4 regions of the Actinopolymorpha sp. B11F2 genome follow, and region 2 is predicted to be linked to each of the others. Evidence: predicted binding sites of a transcription regulator. Region 2 holds the regulator's gene; each other region holds the start of a gene.
What was found. The regulator LexA, encoded in region 2, represses DNA repair genes until DNA is damaged. The targets are predictions, from matches to a motif close to TCGAACANNTGTTCGA.
Positions count from the first base shown of each region.

Region 1: a site for LexA is predicted at 1,711-1,726, ahead of ABN034_RS01110 (beta-glucosidase). Genes of this name have one in related genera too.
Region 3: a site for LexA is predicted at 2,045-2,060, ahead of ABN034_RS13740 (HNH endonuclease signature motif containing protein). Genes of this name have one in related genera too.
Region 4: a site for LexA is predicted at 1,628-1,643, ahead of ABN034_RS27325 (HNH endonuclease signature motif containing protein). Genes of this name have one in related genera too.

Region 1 is NZ_JBEFTX010000001.1:239,056-242,932, forward strand. It holds gene ABN034_RS01110 (beta-glucosidase) at 1-1,601, opposite strand, end outside; gene ABN034_RS01115 (LuxR C-terminal-related transcriptional regulator) at 1,847-2,587, opposite strand; gene ABN034_RS01120 (HAD family hydrolase) at 2,706-3,485, shown strand; gene ABN034_RS01125 (hypothetical protein) at 3,532-3,877, shown strand, end outside.
Region 2 is NZ_JBEFTX010000001.1:764,791-768,667, reverse strand. It holds gene ABN034_RS03485 (ATP-dependent DNA helicase) at 1-1,279, shown strand, start outside; gene ABN034_RS03480 (hypothetical protein) at 1,280-2,134, opposite strand; gene lexA (transcriptional repressor LexA) at 2,178-2,915, opposite strand; gene ABN034_RS03470 (LysM peptidoglycan-binding domain-containing protein) at 3,283-3,831, shown strand.
Region 3 is NZ_JBEFTX010000006.1:210,906-214,782, forward strand. It holds gene ABN034_RS13735 (hypothetical protein) at 1-196, shown strand, start outside; gene ABN034_RS13740 (HNH endonuclease signature motif containing protein) at 329-1,783, opposite strand; gene ABN034_RS13745 (ribonuclease H family protein) at 2,268-3,302, shown strand; gene ABN034_RS13750 (zinc-dependent alcohol dehydrogenase) at 3,364-3,877, opposite strand, start outside.
Region 4 is NZ_JBEFTX010000018.1:133,848-137,724, forward strand. It holds gene ABN034_RS27325 (HNH endonuclease signature motif containing protein) at 1-1,517, opposite strand, end outside; gene ABN034_RS27330 (ATP-binding protein) at 1,805-3,877, opposite strand, start outside.

The DNA.
Region 1 (3,877 bases), 530 kb from region 2:
TGGCCGAGCCGGAACGTGATGAACGCACCCTCGTCGCGGTCCTCGGCACGGGCGACCCGGTGGGTCAGCGACACCTGCACCGGACGTCCGGACGAGAGGTCGACGTCGAAGCGCAGCTCCGGCGGGTTCAGGAGCGCCGCGCCAGGATCGTCGCTGTCGGCCTCCAGCCGGCCGGCGAACCGCTCCACACCGTCGACGACGAGCCGGTAGTCCCCCACACCGGCGATCCCGAACCGGTGCGTGCCAGCGACGGCTGGTGTGAACTCGCCCGCGACCTCGACGCTGTCCAGGGCCGCGAGGTCTACTCCGTCCGGCAGGTCGCCCAGCCAGCGGGCAGAGCCGTCCTGGAGCGGTTGCGTACCGAGGACCGTGCCGTCGGCGGCCCGGAACACCGCCTGCAGCCCGAAGTCGCCGGCCGCAGGAGCGAGCTTGGTCCGCGGATCCGCGCCGACGGCGTATGTCACCTCGGGCAGGACCGCCCGGAGACCGTCGAGCGGCGAGACGACCCGCTCCGGGAACACCTGTGCCGAACCACCGCCGAGGACGCGCGCCTCGGCCGCGGCCGCACCGATGACCGCCACTCGCGAGAGCCTGCCCGGGTCCAGCGGGAGCAGGCCGTCGTTACGGAGCAGGACGAACGACCGGCTCGCCGCCTCACGCGCGAGGCCCTCGCCGTCGACCGGTTCCGGGAGCGCTTCGGGCGCCACGACAGGTCCCGCGCCCGCGAGCAGACCCACCCGCGCCGCCAGCCGCAGCACCCGGCGGCAGGCCTCGTCGACGACGGTCAGGGGCACTCTGCCCTCCTCGACGGCGCGCGCCAACGCCTCGCCGAAGACGGTCCGCGGCCCGGGCATCGCGACGTCCAACCCACCAAGCGCCGCACCCACGGTGTCGCGGGCCGCGGTCCAGTCGGAGACATTCACCCCGTCGAAGCCCCATTCGCGCTTCAGCACGCCGTTCACCAGTCCGTCGTGCTCGGTCATCGTCGTGCCGTTGACCTTGTTGTACGCCGTCATCACGCCCCAGGCGCCTGCCTCGCGCACGATCGCCTCGAACGGCGCGAGATAGAGCTCGCGCAACGTCCGGTCCGACGCGCGGACGTCGACGGTGAACCGGTCGGTCTCGGAGTCGTTCGCCACATAGTGCTTGACGGTCACACCGACGCCGCCGTCCTGCACACCCGCGACGTAGCCCACCCCGATCCGGCCGGTGAGGAACGGATCCTCGGAGTACGCCTCGAAGTGCCGTCCACCGCGCGGGCTCCGGTGCAGGTTGACCGTCGGCGCCAGCAGCAGGTGCACGCCCTTGCGGCGCGCCTCCTGGGCGAGCAGCCGCCCGACACGCCGGGCCAGCTCAGGATCCCAGGTCGCCGCGAGCGCGGTGGGGCTGGGCAGCGCGATCGACGGGTCGTCTGGCGTCCACCGGGTTCCGCGTACGCCGATCGGCCCGTCGGACATCACCAGCGACTTCAACCCGATCTCGGGCACAGCCGGGAGCGACCAGACGTCCTTGCCGGCAAGCAGGCTCGCCTTCGTCGCGAGGTCCAGGCGCGCGAGCGCCTTGTCAACGGCGGACTCGATCTCCATGGCCTCGATCTGCATGACGTGGACTCCTTCTGGGACGCGGGCCTTCGAGTATGGCCGGCCCTGGGGTCACGTCACCAGGGGCGCCGGACGTAGGACAGTCCAACCGGGTAAGCGATCGACGGGTTCGAACGGGTTGTCGCCAATGCCTGATCCGATGCCGCCCGAGGCCAACGTTCTGAATGTCGGCCGGCCGACGACGCCACTCCTGGTGCTTCTTTCGCAAACAGGAGGAACCCGGCTCCGTCCACGTCAGGGACCGCTCAGCTGCCAGGCAGGTCTCCGCCGAAGGTGAGAACCCGACCGTCGCAGTCCCTGAGCTGGAACTCGCGCAGGCCGTAGTACCGGTCGTGCAGGTCCTGCAGGAAAGTCACGCGGGCCGCCTTCGCATAGGCGTACAACGCCTCGACGTCCTCGACCCAGAAGTACGCGTCGCAGGAGATCTTCTTGAACTCCTGGTTGGAGTGCACGCCGCTGCCGCGCTCCGTTGTCCGGCCCAGCATCACCCGCTGGCCGTCGCGGTGCAGGATCGCGAAGACGGGCTCACCGAGGCTCTCGTGCATTCGGCCATGCGCGTGGTCCTCGCGGAGGTAGTCGCCGATCTGGAAACCCAGGTGGTCGCGGTACCACTCGGCGGTCCTCGCCACGTCGTCGACGAGGAACATCGGTGCGATCCCGGTGAGCGTGCCCGGTGCGGTCGTAGTGGCCATCTTCTGTCTCCTCTCGGCGCGGGCGAGGTCGATCCCGGGCCGTGGCTCGTCCCCGAGTGGTCGGCCGGACCAGCGCCGCAGGGCTGCCCGGTCGGTGAGCTGCAGCTTCCCGACGATGTTCGCGACGTGGTACTTCACGGTGTCGACGCGACATCCGCGGATCTGGGCGATCTCGGCGTTACCTAGCCCTTCCCGGACCTTCAGCAGGACCGCCCACTCGGTGGGCGTCAGCACGTCAGGGTGCGGCGGGCGGCCACGTGGCCGGGGCTCCCGACGGTTGTCGCGTGCTGCCATGCCCGGAGCCTAGGTGGCCCGCCTGGGCAATTACCTCCCCCTCGACGCCCGCGGCATCCGAGGGCGCCTCCACGGGTCGTCGACCACGTCGGACCTACGACCACCCAGAATGGTCGTCGTGGAGAGATCTGAGGTGCAGGACGGCGACGGCCTGGCTGACCCGCGACCCATGCCGGCGTTCGAGGCCCCGGCGTTCGAGGCCCCGGTGTTCGAGGCCTTGGTGTTCGAGGCCTTGGTGTTCGACTTCGACGGGCTCATCCTCGACACGGAGGTACCGGAGTTCCAGGCGTGGCAGGAGATCTTCGCCGCCCATGACGCCGTACTGGAGGTCGAGATCTGGGCGCAGTGCATCGGCAGCTCCGATCACGGTTGGGATCCGTACGCCCATCTCGCCGAACTGAGCGGCCGAAGCGTCGACCGGACAGCCATCCGTACCGCCAAGCGGGCCCGCGTCCACGAGCTGATTGCGGCCAACCCGATCCTGCCCGGCGTGGAGGCGTATCTCCGGGACGCGCGAGAACACGGCCTCAAGATCGGGTTGGCGTCCAGCTCACCGCTGAGCTGGGTCGACGGGCACCTGCGCCGGCTCGGCCTGACCGAGCACTTCGACACCATCAAGACGTCGGAGGACGTATGCAGGACCAAGCCAGACCCGGCGCTCTACCAGGTCGCCGTCGAGGCACTCGGCGTCGCGCCGGAGCGGGCGATCGCCCTGGAAGACTCCCCCAACGGCCTGGCGGCGGCGAGGGCGGCCGGACTGTCCTGCGTCGTCGTCCCCAACGCGATGACCAGGCAGCTTCCCCTCCACGACGCCGACATGGTGCTGTCGTCATTGGCCGACATGCCGCTGGTCGAGCTGCTCCGCGGCGTTGATTCGTCGTCCCGGCGCGGGTTCTGAGCTGTCGCCCGTCGACGAGCCAGCGTTCGGGTGAACGAGGGTGGCAGTGTCCAAGCGTTCCGACAGCGGAGCGTTGCGATGGCTCACAATGCTCACCCCATCGCGTTGGGTCGAGGGCATGCTTGCCGTGCGTCACGCCCGCTTCAAGTTCTTGGAGCACGGCCGGGCCGTCGCTGAGGGGATGAATGTGTGGAGTGCCGGGGATATACACGCCTTGCTCAATGAGCGTTTTGATCTCATCGAGCAGACCTTGGTAGATGGAAGGCGCCGCGGTCGCCAATGCGCCTATGTGCAGTCCCTTGACCTGTACCTGGTGGGCGAAGACCAGGTCGTGGGTCGTGAGGCTGGCCTCTCCGGATGCCGAACCGAAGACGACGACGCGTCCGGTGAAG
Region 2 (3,877 bases):
GGGTGAGAAGAAGGACCCCGGGGGCGATGCCGAGAAGGAGTCGGGACGCCGCCAGGCACGGGCCTACGTCGAACAGGTCCGTGACATCGCCGATCGGATCGCGGCGATGTCGCCCCACGACGTCGTGTGGGTGGCCGAACGCGAGCGTGGAGGGCCTGAACTGTGCGTGGCGCCGCTGTCCGTGTCGGGCCTTCTGCGGGTGCACCTGATGGCCGAGCGGACCTGCATCCTCACCTCGGCGACGTTGAAGCTGGGCGGCGACTTCGACGCGGCGGCTCGGTCGGTGGGCCTGCGACCGGTCGACCGCCTCCCTGATCCGCCGGAAGGCCACGAACCGGCGGGCGACCAGCCAACAGGTGACGGGCCCGATCGTGACCGCCCAGAAGGTGACCGCGCGGATGGTGACCGCGCAGGCGGTGACCGCCCAGAAGGTGACCGCCCGGATGGTGACCGCCCAGCTGGTGACCGCCCAGCTGGTGACCGCGCAGGCGGTGACCGCCCAGGTCGTGCGGCTGGCAGTCACACAGGCGGTGAGATCGCAGAACCCGGCGGCGCTTCCACCGACGCGGCCGCGGCGGCGGGCACGGACGTCGTGGAGCCCTTGCCGTGGCGTGCGCTCGATGTCGGTTCGCCGTTCGACTACGGCCGGCAGGCGATCCTCTATGTCGCCCGACGATTGCCGCCGCCGGGGCGTGGTGGCATCTCGGAGCGCACCTTGCAGGAGCTGGCACAGCTCATGGAGGCCTCGGGCGGCGGGACACTCGGCCTCTTCTCGTCCCGCCGCGCCGCGCAGGACGCCGCGGCCGCGGTTCGGGAACGCCTCGGCCTCGAGGTGCTCTGCCAGGGCGAGGGGCAGCTGGCGGAGCTGCATCGCCGGTTCGTGGACGAGCCGCGGACGTCGTTGTTCGGCACCTTGTCGCTCTGGCAGGGACTGGACGTGCCGGGCGACACCTGCCAGCTCGTGGTCATCGACCGCATTCCGTTCCCGCGCCCCGACGACCCGCTCGCCTCGGCCCGGCAGCGCGCCGTCGACGAGGCCGGCGGCAACGGCTTCATGGCGGTGGCGGCGACCCATGCCGCACTGCTGCTCGCCCAAGGCGTCGGCCGGCTGATCCGGCGTTCGTCCGACCGCGGGGTGGTCGCCGTGCTCGATCCCCGGCTGGTCACGGCCCGCTACGGCGGCTTCCTGCGGGCGTCACTGCCACCGATGTGGTTCACGCCCGACCGCGACGTCGCCGTCGGAGCGCTGCAGCGTTTGCGCGCCGCCCGCGACGCCTGATCAGTCCGGCATGCGTACGCAGATCGCGATCGGGGTCTGTTGGCGGCCCTGACCGAACGGGTTGTCCCGGAACAGTTCGCAGAAGAAGCCGGGGCGGCGATCGGTGTCGTGTCCCAACACGTCACGGCCGAGGTCGTTGGAGTCGATGACGACGGTGCCCGCCAGCGTCCCGGCGATGTCCTCGGGGAGCTGGGCAGTCACGGCGTCGGTGATGGCCGCGGCCACCTTGCCAGGGTCCTTGGGCGGAAGCTTCGCCGAGACATTGGACGGGAACGCCGAATAGGACGTCGGGCCGTCGATCGCGTTGACCCGGTGCCCGGCCACGACGTAGAACCATCCGCGCTGGCGGACGGCCTTGCCGACGACACTGGCTGCTGCCGCTGCCAGGATCCTGGGAAGGCCCGCCTCGTTGATCGCCAGCTGCATCGTCCAAGGGCTGCCGAGTCCGATGCCGTGCGGCGTGCGCTGGACCAGCCGGGAGAGGACCCTGGCCGCAGGCCCCGGGTCGATCTCCCAGGTGAAGTAGGACCGTCCCTGCGAGATCGCCACGATCTTCTCGCTCACCACGACGTACCACGGTCCCTCGAAGACCCCGCTGAAGTGGGGACTCTCCGCGACGAGGCGCGCGGCGTCGCGGACGTAGGCCGTCACGCGGGCCGGCACGTCGTCGCCGCGGGCGAAGAGTTCGGTCTGGAGGGGGATGCGTGCCCATCGCATCCCTTCGACCTCCACGACCAGGCTCTTGCCGTCGTTCGGGGCCAACGGCTCCTTCGCCGGCGGTGGATCGTGCGGGACAGCGGACCGCGCGTGGTCAGCTCCTGACGTCGCGTCGGTCCCCGTCGTGGAGTTTGACATGCTTCTCCCGGTCGTCAGGTGGTGTGCGCGGCACCCTGACAGGTCAGACGCGCCGCAGGACCGCGACGACCTTACCGAGGATCACGGCGTCGTCTCCAGGAATCGGCTCATAGGCCGGGTTGTGCGGCAGCAGCCACACCTGCTTGCCGCGCCGGCTGTAGGTCTTGACGGTGGCCTCACCGTCGATCATCGCGGACACGATCTCGCCCAGCTCGGCCGTGGGTTGCTGGCGAACCACCACCCAGTCGCCGTCGCAGATGGCCGCCTCGACCATCGAGTCGCCCTTGACCTTGAGCAGAAACAGCTCACCCTCGCCTACCAGCTGACGGGGGAGCGGCATGATCTCCTCGACAGCCTGCTCGGCGAGGATCGGTCCACCGGCGGCGATCCGGCCTACCACGGGCACGAACGCCGGCGTGGGATGAGCGTCACCGCTGTCGGTCTCGTCGTACGTCGTCATCCGGGCACTCGAGACGGCCCGGCGGTGAGTGTCGGGGAACAAGACCTCGAGCGCGCGGGGTCGGTTGGGGTCGCGCCGGATGAATCCCTTGGTCTCGAGGACGCGGAGCTGGTGGGCGACCGATGAGGACGAGGTCAGACCGACGAGCTCGCCGATCTCGCGCATGGCAGGTGGATATCCCCGGTTTTCGACCGACTCGCGGATGACTTCCAGGATTCGGCGCTGCCTGGGCGTGAGGCCGGTGGCGTCCGGCGGCCCGTCGGGCAGTTCGCGCACGGCCGCGGTGGAGGAGTCGCGATCGGACTTCTTCCGCTTGGGCATAGCGGTGTTCTCCTTCCGAGGGTTTCCAGGAAGGGCTCCCGGGTTCCCGCCGGGTGCCCACATCGAGGAGCGTAGGGCCTCCGTCATCCACTTTCAAACATCTGTTCGACGGCGTGTCGCGAGCGTGTCGCGGACCGTGCAGGACGCCGCTCGCGCCCACCTGGCCGATGGGACGGTCTGCCTGGCCGACGTGGGCGGGGCTGGTCCTCTCCCACCGGAGAACCTGTGGCCTCGAACCTATTTTCGACCCTGCGGTCTGGCGGGCTGTCGGTGGGGTGGTGTAGAAAATCGTCCAGACGTTCGATCGAACAGTCGTTCGACGTCGAGCAAGGTCGAGGTTCGTTCCCTCGCCGTAGGAGGTCGGCACATGAGTAGCAGTGCGCCAGTCGTGCACATCGACGAGTTCCGTTCCCGGCGGACCTCTCGGGCGAGCGCGCCCCACCTCCCGGAGGCACTGTCGGACAGTGGGCGGCTCGAGGGGGTCCCCCGCAGGGGCGCCGCCGAGCGCTCTCCGGCGCGAGCCCGGCGCGGTCCACGGCCGCGGCTGGTACGGGCGTGTCATCGAGGGCTGGTGGCGGGTGGGCCCGCGCAGGCGCCGGTCACCCTGACCCGGCGGGGCCGGGTCGCCGTTCTGGTGATGACGCTGGTCTTCCTCGCGCTCGGCGTCCTCGGCTCGGTGGTCCTGTTGCAGGGCGCGTCGGCCGCCGACGCGGGCTCTGACGGTGGTCAGTCGGTCCGGACCAGGACGGTGACGGTGGCGCCAGGGCAGACGCTGTGGGAGATCGCCGCACGAGTGGATCCTGATGCCGACATCCGGGCCACGGTCGAGGAGATCTCCCGGCTCAATGGCCTGACGAGCGCCGGTGACCTGGAGATGGGCCAGTCACTCGTGGTCCCAGTTCGTTCCGGTAGCTGACATCGCCGCCCCGAGGGTCTGGCCGGCGACACGCCCGGCTATCGCG
Region 3 (3,877 bases), on a different contig from region 2:
TTTCGCGATCTCCCTCCTGATCATCGTCCCGGCCGCGGTCGTCGTCCTCGTGCTGAGCTGGGGTGTCATCGTCCTCATCCGGCGGATGGGAGCGCGCGGCTGGCCGGGACCCGTGCAGGCCACGCCCGCGGTCGCGCTGGTGCTCTGGCTGGTGTTCGTACTTGCCAGGTTCCTGCTGGCCGGCCCCGAGGAGTAACCCGCGGACCGCCGCACTCGGCGTACGTCGCGGCAAGTGCCCGGAGTCCGCACGCACCTGGCCCGGTGTGCTCGGGGGGCTCGCACCGCCGTCCGTCGATCGTCCGAGCCGACTCTCAGCTGGGTCGGCTCGTCAGAACGGTGGCGGGTCGCCGTCGGCGAGGGGGTCGGGGTCGGTGAGGCGTGGTGGTTCGGTCCGGTAGGTGCGTCCGCGTGGGTCGGTGAAGGTGAAATGCCCCGGTGTCGGCTGCTGTAGCTTCCACTCGGCTCCGCTCTTGACGGCGTGGTGGCGTGGGCACATGGTTCCGCTGTTGTCGATGGAAGTCTCGCCGCCGTCGGCATGGTCGGTGGTGTGATCGAGCTGGCACGTGTTCGCCGGACGGCGACACGTTGGCCAGACGCAGCGTTGGTTGAGGGCTTCGACCAATTCTGCGGCGAGTCCGCGGAGGAACCTGCGTGGGACAGGGTGAAGGGACAGTAATCGCCCGGTGATCGGATGCGTCACCCCCACCGTGAACAGGGCATCAGGGTTGTCCAGGTGGTTGGCCATGATCCGGCGGGCTGTTTCGAGCAGGATCGGCCCGTAGCCGCCGAGTTCGGCGGGCTGTCCCGACACGTTGAGCAGGGCGAGGAGCGGGATGGTGAGTTGGATCTTCGCCCTGGTCCGCACCAGCGGTCGCTGGAACCCCGCCGACTGCCGGTCCGCGTGGTCCCAGCCACCCGCCGGGTCGGCGTGTTCCTGCCCATCCAGCTGGCCGTCGGTGACGCCCTGGTCCCGCCCGGAACAGGCATCGCCGCCAGCTTCCTGGTCGTCGCGGCCGGCTTGGTCGCCGGCCGCTCTGCCGTCGCGGCCGGCCCAGCCGGCCGCTCTGCCGTCGCGGCCGGCTGGGCCACTCGAACCGGCTGGATCGGGACGGTACGTGGCGGGTTTGCAGTCGGGGCAAGGGCAGTACCGGTCATGATGCTCGTGGTCGCAGCCGGTGTGCGAACAGCCCGGATCGGTGTCGGTGGCGTCGCTCCCGGCGGGACTCGAACCGTCAGCGGCCGCCCGGCTGGCGTCGCCACTGCCACAGGTGGTGATGTCGGCGCGGCCGGACAGCAGGCTGGCGGCGATGTCGGCGCGAAGTTGGGGCAGGGTGCGTTCGTCGCCGGCGGACTTCATCGATCGTGCCATGGCGTCCAGGTAGGCGTACGCTTCGACCGCCTGGTCCGCAGGGATCCCGTGCAGCCGCAGGTCGGCCACCCCGTCGATCGCTGGATACACGTCGACACCACGGTTGGCCCGAGCCCGCTTGTGCCTGAGTACGGCTGCTTCCGGGTTGATCTTGAGCACTTCGGCTTCGACCCGGATTCGCAACAATCCCGCCCGCAGCCCCAACACGTCCGGGAACAGGGCGTCCTCCACCGCACGCCGCTCCTCCGCGGTTTCCAGAACGCGGATCCGTTCGGCGATCGCGCGAGCGTCGGCGAGCTCGAGCTGACCGGCAGCCAGAGCCGCACGGGTCCGGGGGATGGTTCTCAGGAGCAGGGCGAGGTCGAGGTACCAGTCGGCGTGATAGGCCGACCACCCCAACAACTGCTCCAACAAGGCCGAACCATGGGGCTCCGGCTCCGCTGATCGGTCCGCCGGACCATCGACCAGACCGGCCGGACAATAGGCGAGTGCGGCCGCATCGGCCAGACAGGCCGCCTCCAGGGAGGAGATCAGCTCCGCCGCGCGCGGATCAGCTCCTCCAACTCGTAGCCGTTACACGCATCACGATCGACCCGCGCCGACGCAGCTGCCAAGCCGGGACCGGGCACCATCTCGGTGAACCCCTACGGCAGTGGTGAGACGCGCACCCCCGTGTCGCTCATGCGTTCGGCTAAGCCCAAAATGATCATTGCAGCAACCAGTGGCCCCGCACGGGTGGAGGTCGAAATCCCTTACGCTGTTGGCGAAACCCACGTTCCGACCCCCCACACGGCACCCACTGCGCCGGCCCGCCCAACACCTCGGCGACCCGGTGGCTCATCCCACCGACATGCGTACCCGCTGATCTGTGTCGGCGGCGGTACGAGATGCTGGGTGGATGCCCACGACCGTCTACACAGATGGCGCCTGTCTGCAGAACCCGGACGGCCCGGGTGGTTGGGCATGGGCCGTGCCCGGCGGCGCACATGCGAGCGGTGCCGACCCGAAGACCACCAACCAGCGGATGGAACTCATGGCCGCGTTGTCGGCGGTACGCGCGCTGGACGGCCCGCTGACCGTTGTCAGTGACTCGCTGTACGTCGTGAACTGCTTCAACAAGCGCTGGTACGCCTCCTGGGAACGCAAGGGCTGGACGAACGCCGCCCGCCAGCCGGTCGCGAACCAGGACCTGTGGCGGCCACTGGTCGAGCTGTTCCATGCCCGCAACGGGAAGCTCACCTTCCAGTGGGTACGCGGCCACAGCGGCGATGCGATGAACGACCTCGTCGACCGGCTCGCCGCCGAGGCGGCACGTACCCAGGCGGGACGGTCGGGTTCACGCCCGCCGGCGGAGCTGGGACCGCCCGACAAGCCCGAACGCAAGCGCAGCACGGCCGCGTCCGGTAAGGCGGTCAGCGGTCTCGCCGCACCGGCCGGCTACCGGGTGGTCGTCTTCGGGCCTCGGCCACCACAACTCGGTGGGTACGACGACAATCCTGTCGCCGCCCAGGTCGGCCGCAAGCTGACCGAGATCCTCGCAGGGCTCCGTGCCGTGCATCCCGACCTCGTGGTGCTCACCGGTCTCGGTCTCGGCGCGGAGCAGCTCGGAGCGCAGGCGGCGGCGCGGGCGAGGGTGCCGTACGTCCCGGTGCTCGCGTTCCCCAACCCCGACGAGGTGTGGCCGCAGGCCCGCCGGGTGAGCTTCCGGGAGCTGATGGACGCGGCCTCGGCCAGCCTCACGTTCTCCCCGGACAAGCCGACGTCCACGCAGGTGGCGGCCCGCGTCATCGCCCGCCGCAACGACTGGCTCGTCGCCCAGGCCGACTGCGCGCTGGTCGTGTGGGATGGCACGGACCGCGCGCTGGGCACCCGGGTCAAGGCGCTCGAGAAGCGGATCCCGGACGACGTGTGGATCATCCCGCCGGAAGCCTGACCACCCTTCGGTCCCGAGATGCCTGTGAGACTGGCCGCCATGAGCACCGAGGATGGCGGGCTCATGCGGTCATGGCGACCTTGAGCCGCCCGGGAGCCGGCGTGGCGGCGAGGTCGTACGCCTTCTGCGCCTCCGTGACCGGCAGGGCGTGCGTCACGTACGCCGGCAGCGGTCGCGCGGCGAGCAGCTCGAGCGCCCGGCCGAGGTAGGGCACCCAATGATCGTGCGGCGTCGTACCCGCTGTCATCGAGAGGTTCTTGCGGAAGAACGTCCTGAACGGCACCACGTGGTCCTCGGTGTCGACCACCCCGAACGCCAGCACGTGCCCGCCGGGTGCCGCCGCGCGCACCGCGTCGGCGAGGGTCGCGGTCTGGTGGCCGACCGCCTCCACACACAGATCCACCCGGTCGTCGTCGGCGAGCCCGGCAACCCACGCGGACGCGGTGGACGCGACCGACTCGTCCAGGCCGTAGTCGGCCGCCACCTCGGTCCGGTCAACCGGGTCGACCCCGACGACGGACCGCGCCCCCCGGGCCTTCAGTACGTGGGCGAACAGCAGGCCGATCGGCCCGAGG
Region 4 (3,877 bases), on a different contig from region 2:
GTTTTGACGGTGTGGTGGCGTGGGCACATGGGTCCGCTGTTGTCGACGGAGGTCTCGCCGCCGTCGGCATGGTCGGTGGTGTGGTCGAGTTGGCAGGTGTTCGCCGGACGGCGACACGTTGGCCAGACGCAGCGTTGGTTGAGGGCTTCGACCAACTCTGCGGCGAGTCCGCGGAGGAACCTGCGTGGGATGGGGTGCAGGGACAGTAATCGTCCGGTGGTGGGGTGGGTGACGCCGACGGTGAAGAGGGCGTCGGGGTTGTTCAGGTGGTTGGCGATGATTCGGCGGGCGGTTTCGATCAGGATCGGTCCGAACCCACCAAGCTCGCCCGGCTGTTTGCTGAGCTCGAGCAGGGTGGGTAGTGGGATGGTGAGTTGGATCTTCGCCCTGGTCCGTACCTGCGGCGGCCGAATGACTCCTTCCGGCCCGCCTGCGCTCCTGCTGCCTGCAGCACCGGTGTCTGTGGTGCCTGAGTGTCCGGTCCTGTCTGTGGTGCCGGTGTCTGTGGTGCTGGAGTCTGTGGGGTGGGGTTCTGCCGGGCTTTGCTGGTTGGTGCCTCGTGGGGCGGGTTTGCAGTCGGGGCAGGGGCAGTACCGGTCATGGTGGTCGTGGTCGCACCCGGTGTGCGGACAACCGTAGGTGGAGTCCTCACTACCGGACTCGCCCGTCTCGGCCATGCCGCTCGCCTCGGCCATGCCCCTCGCCTCGGCCATGTCGCTCGCCTCGGCCATGTCGCTCGCCTGGGTCTGGTCATTCGGCCCGGCTGCTTGGCTTGCCTGGTTGGGCTCGTCCACGTCCCCGATGCCGGTACCGGTTCTGGTGCCGGTAGGGGTGGGGGTCGTGCCGGGGCAGGGGGTGAGGTCGGCTCTGCCGGAGAGCAGGCTGGCGGCGATGTCGGCGCGGAGTTGGGGCAGGGTGCGTTCGTCACCGGTGGCCTTGACCGACCGGGCTATCGCATCCAGATACGCATAGGCCTCGGCCGCCTGGTCGGCGGGGATGCCAAGCAGGCGAAGGTCGGCTACCCCGTCGATCGCCGGATAGACCTCCACTCCACGGTCGGCGCGAGCTTTCTCGTGACGACGCGCGGCCGCCTCGGGGTTGACCTTCAACACTTCAGCTTCGACCCGGATCCGCAACAACCCGGCCCGCATCCCCACCACGTCCGGGAACAGGGCGTCCTCCACCGCACGCCGCTCTTCTACCGTTTCCAGAACCCGGATCCGGTCGGCGATCACCCGCACCTCGGGCAGTTCGAGTTCCCCGGCATTCAACGCCTGCCGGATCCGCGGCAGGGTTTCCAAGGTCAGCGCCAGGTCGAAATACCAGTCGGCGTGATACGCCGTCCACCCCAACAACGGCTCCAACACCGCCGACCCATGCGGCTGCAAAGCTGGTGTGCGGGCGGCCGGATCATCCACCAGCCCCGGCGGGCAGTACGCCAACGCCGCCACATCGCCCAAACACTGCGCTTCCAGGTGCGCGATCAGCTTCCGCCGGGCCCGGATCAACTCCTCCAACTCGAACCCGTTACACGAGCCCCGATCCACCGACCGCCGCGGCCGCCAACCCCGGACCGGCCGCCATCGAGGCGAACCCGTCCGGCAGCGGCGACACCCGCACCCGACCATCGATCATGCGTTCGACTATACCTACAAACGATCATGACCGCAACCGGACGCCACCCGAATCCACCTGCCGCCGGAACCGGTTTTCTCCTTACATCACAAGCGAAACCGGCCTACTCGCCATCAGCGAGACGCGGGTCTTGCCGGCGACGCGCCGCCCCCGCACTCACACCTATCGGTCAGCTATTCGGGCGCTCAGCCTGCCCGTGAGCGGAGACCCAGGCGGCGATCTGCGCGCGGGACGTGAAGCCCAACTTCACCAGGATGTTCTCCACGTGGCTCTCCGCCGTCCGTTGCGCGATCACCAAGGCCGCCGCGATTTCCTTGTTGCTCTGCCCTTTGGCGACGAGTTCGGCGATCTCGCGCTCCCGCCGGGTGAGGTGCACGGCTTCGCCACGCGCAGGGGCCGGCCGCGCGTGGTGCTCCTTCTCCCGCAGCGCATGGGAGATCGCCTGGTCGAGGTTCAGGTTGGCGCCCTGCAGGACCATCGCGTCGTACCCCTCCGCGCCAAGTGCGTCGCGCACCTGGTTCACGCACGCCTCGTGGTATCCCGCCAGATGTCCGTAACCCGACAGTGGCGCCCCGGTCGACCGCTTCAGCTTCTGCAGTGCCCCGAGAAGTCTGGCCGAGTGCTGGAACTGCCCCACCGAGGCGGCCACCCACGCCAGCACCTCGAGGTTGAGCGCGATGCCGAGCCGTGCGTCCAACGACCGGTTCAACCGAAGGCTTTCCTGTTCGATCACCGTCGCCCGGCGCGCATCGCCCTGACGCCACACGTCGATTCCCATGGCCATCAGGGCGTACGCCTTGCACCAGATGTCACCGACGGCGTCGGACAGCTTCACGCACTCCTCCCCCATGGCGATCGCCCGTTCGGAGTCGCCGAGGAAGGAGTAACCCATACAGAGCCGGACGAAGGTCAGCGCAAGTCCCTGCTGGTTTCCCGCGGCGAGATGAAGCTGGCGCGCCTCGTCGTACCGGCGAAGTGCGGTGGCACTGTCTCCGGAGTACATCGCGGCAAAGCCGGAGAACAGCGCGACGTAGCCCAGTATGCGCGGCGAGTCGAAATGCTCACCCAACCGCCGGGCCTCGTCGAGCATCACCTGGGCGGCCGCGGTGTCGCCCTGGATGATGGCCAACCAGCTGTCGGACCAGAGTGCGTCGGCGCGGGCCCGCGTGGGGGTGGCGTCCGCGGCGAGCATGCGGTCCAGCCAACGCCGACCCTCGATGAGGTAGTAGCTCCGTACCCAGTGGAAGAGCAGGTCGGCCGCCATCCGCAGGCCGTTCTGCGCCTCGCCGGGGATCGTGAGGCAGTACTCCATGGCGGCCCGGAGGTCGGCGTAGTCGAGAGTCAGCCCGCCGAACCACTCGACCTGGTTCGGTCCGAACTGCTCGACGGCCGTTCGCGCGGCGATCCGCTGGTAGTAGTCCCGGTGCCGCAGTCGGGTCCTCGCCTCGTCGCCGAGGTCGGCCAGCTTCCGTCGACCGTACTCCCGGATGATGTCCAGCTGCCGGTACCTCGCGACCCGCCCGGACTCCTCCCTGACCAGGATCGACTTGTCGATCAGCTCGGCGACGAGATCGATCACGTCCTCGGTCTTGATTCCGTCGCCCGCACAGATCGCCTCCGCGGCCGTCAGGTCAAAACTTCCGGAGAAGACCGAGGTACGCATCCACAGCAACTGTTCGGCGCTCGACAACCGCTCGAAGCTCCAGTCGATCAACGCCTGCAGGGTCTGGTGACGTGGCGCCGCACTTCTGGGGCCAGTGGTCAGAAGCCTGTACCGGTCGTCAAGGCGTTCGAGGATCTGCTCCGGTGTCAGGGTTCTGAGCCTGGCCGCGGCAAGCTCGATGGCCAGCGGAATACCGTCGAGCTGGCGGCAGATTCCGACCACCGCGCTCTGGTTCGCCTTGGTGAGGGCGAAGTCGTGGTGGACTGCGACAGCACGGTCGACGAAGAGCGCCACAGCGCCGGACTGCGCCGACAGATCACCCGGCAGCGACGTCTGCCCGTCCTCTGGCAGCGTGAGGGGCTGGACCGGCATGGTGTGTTCGTCCGGGATGTTCAGGGGCTGCCGACTCGTGGCGAGGATGCGCAGTCCGGGAGCGGCACGCAGGAGGGCGTCGGCGACCGTCGCGCACTCCTGCAACAGATGCTCGCAGTTGTCGAGGACGAGGAGGACCTGCCGGTCCCTGAGATAGTCGGTGAGGATCCGCAGTGGATCGCGACTCGACTGGTCATGGACCTGGAG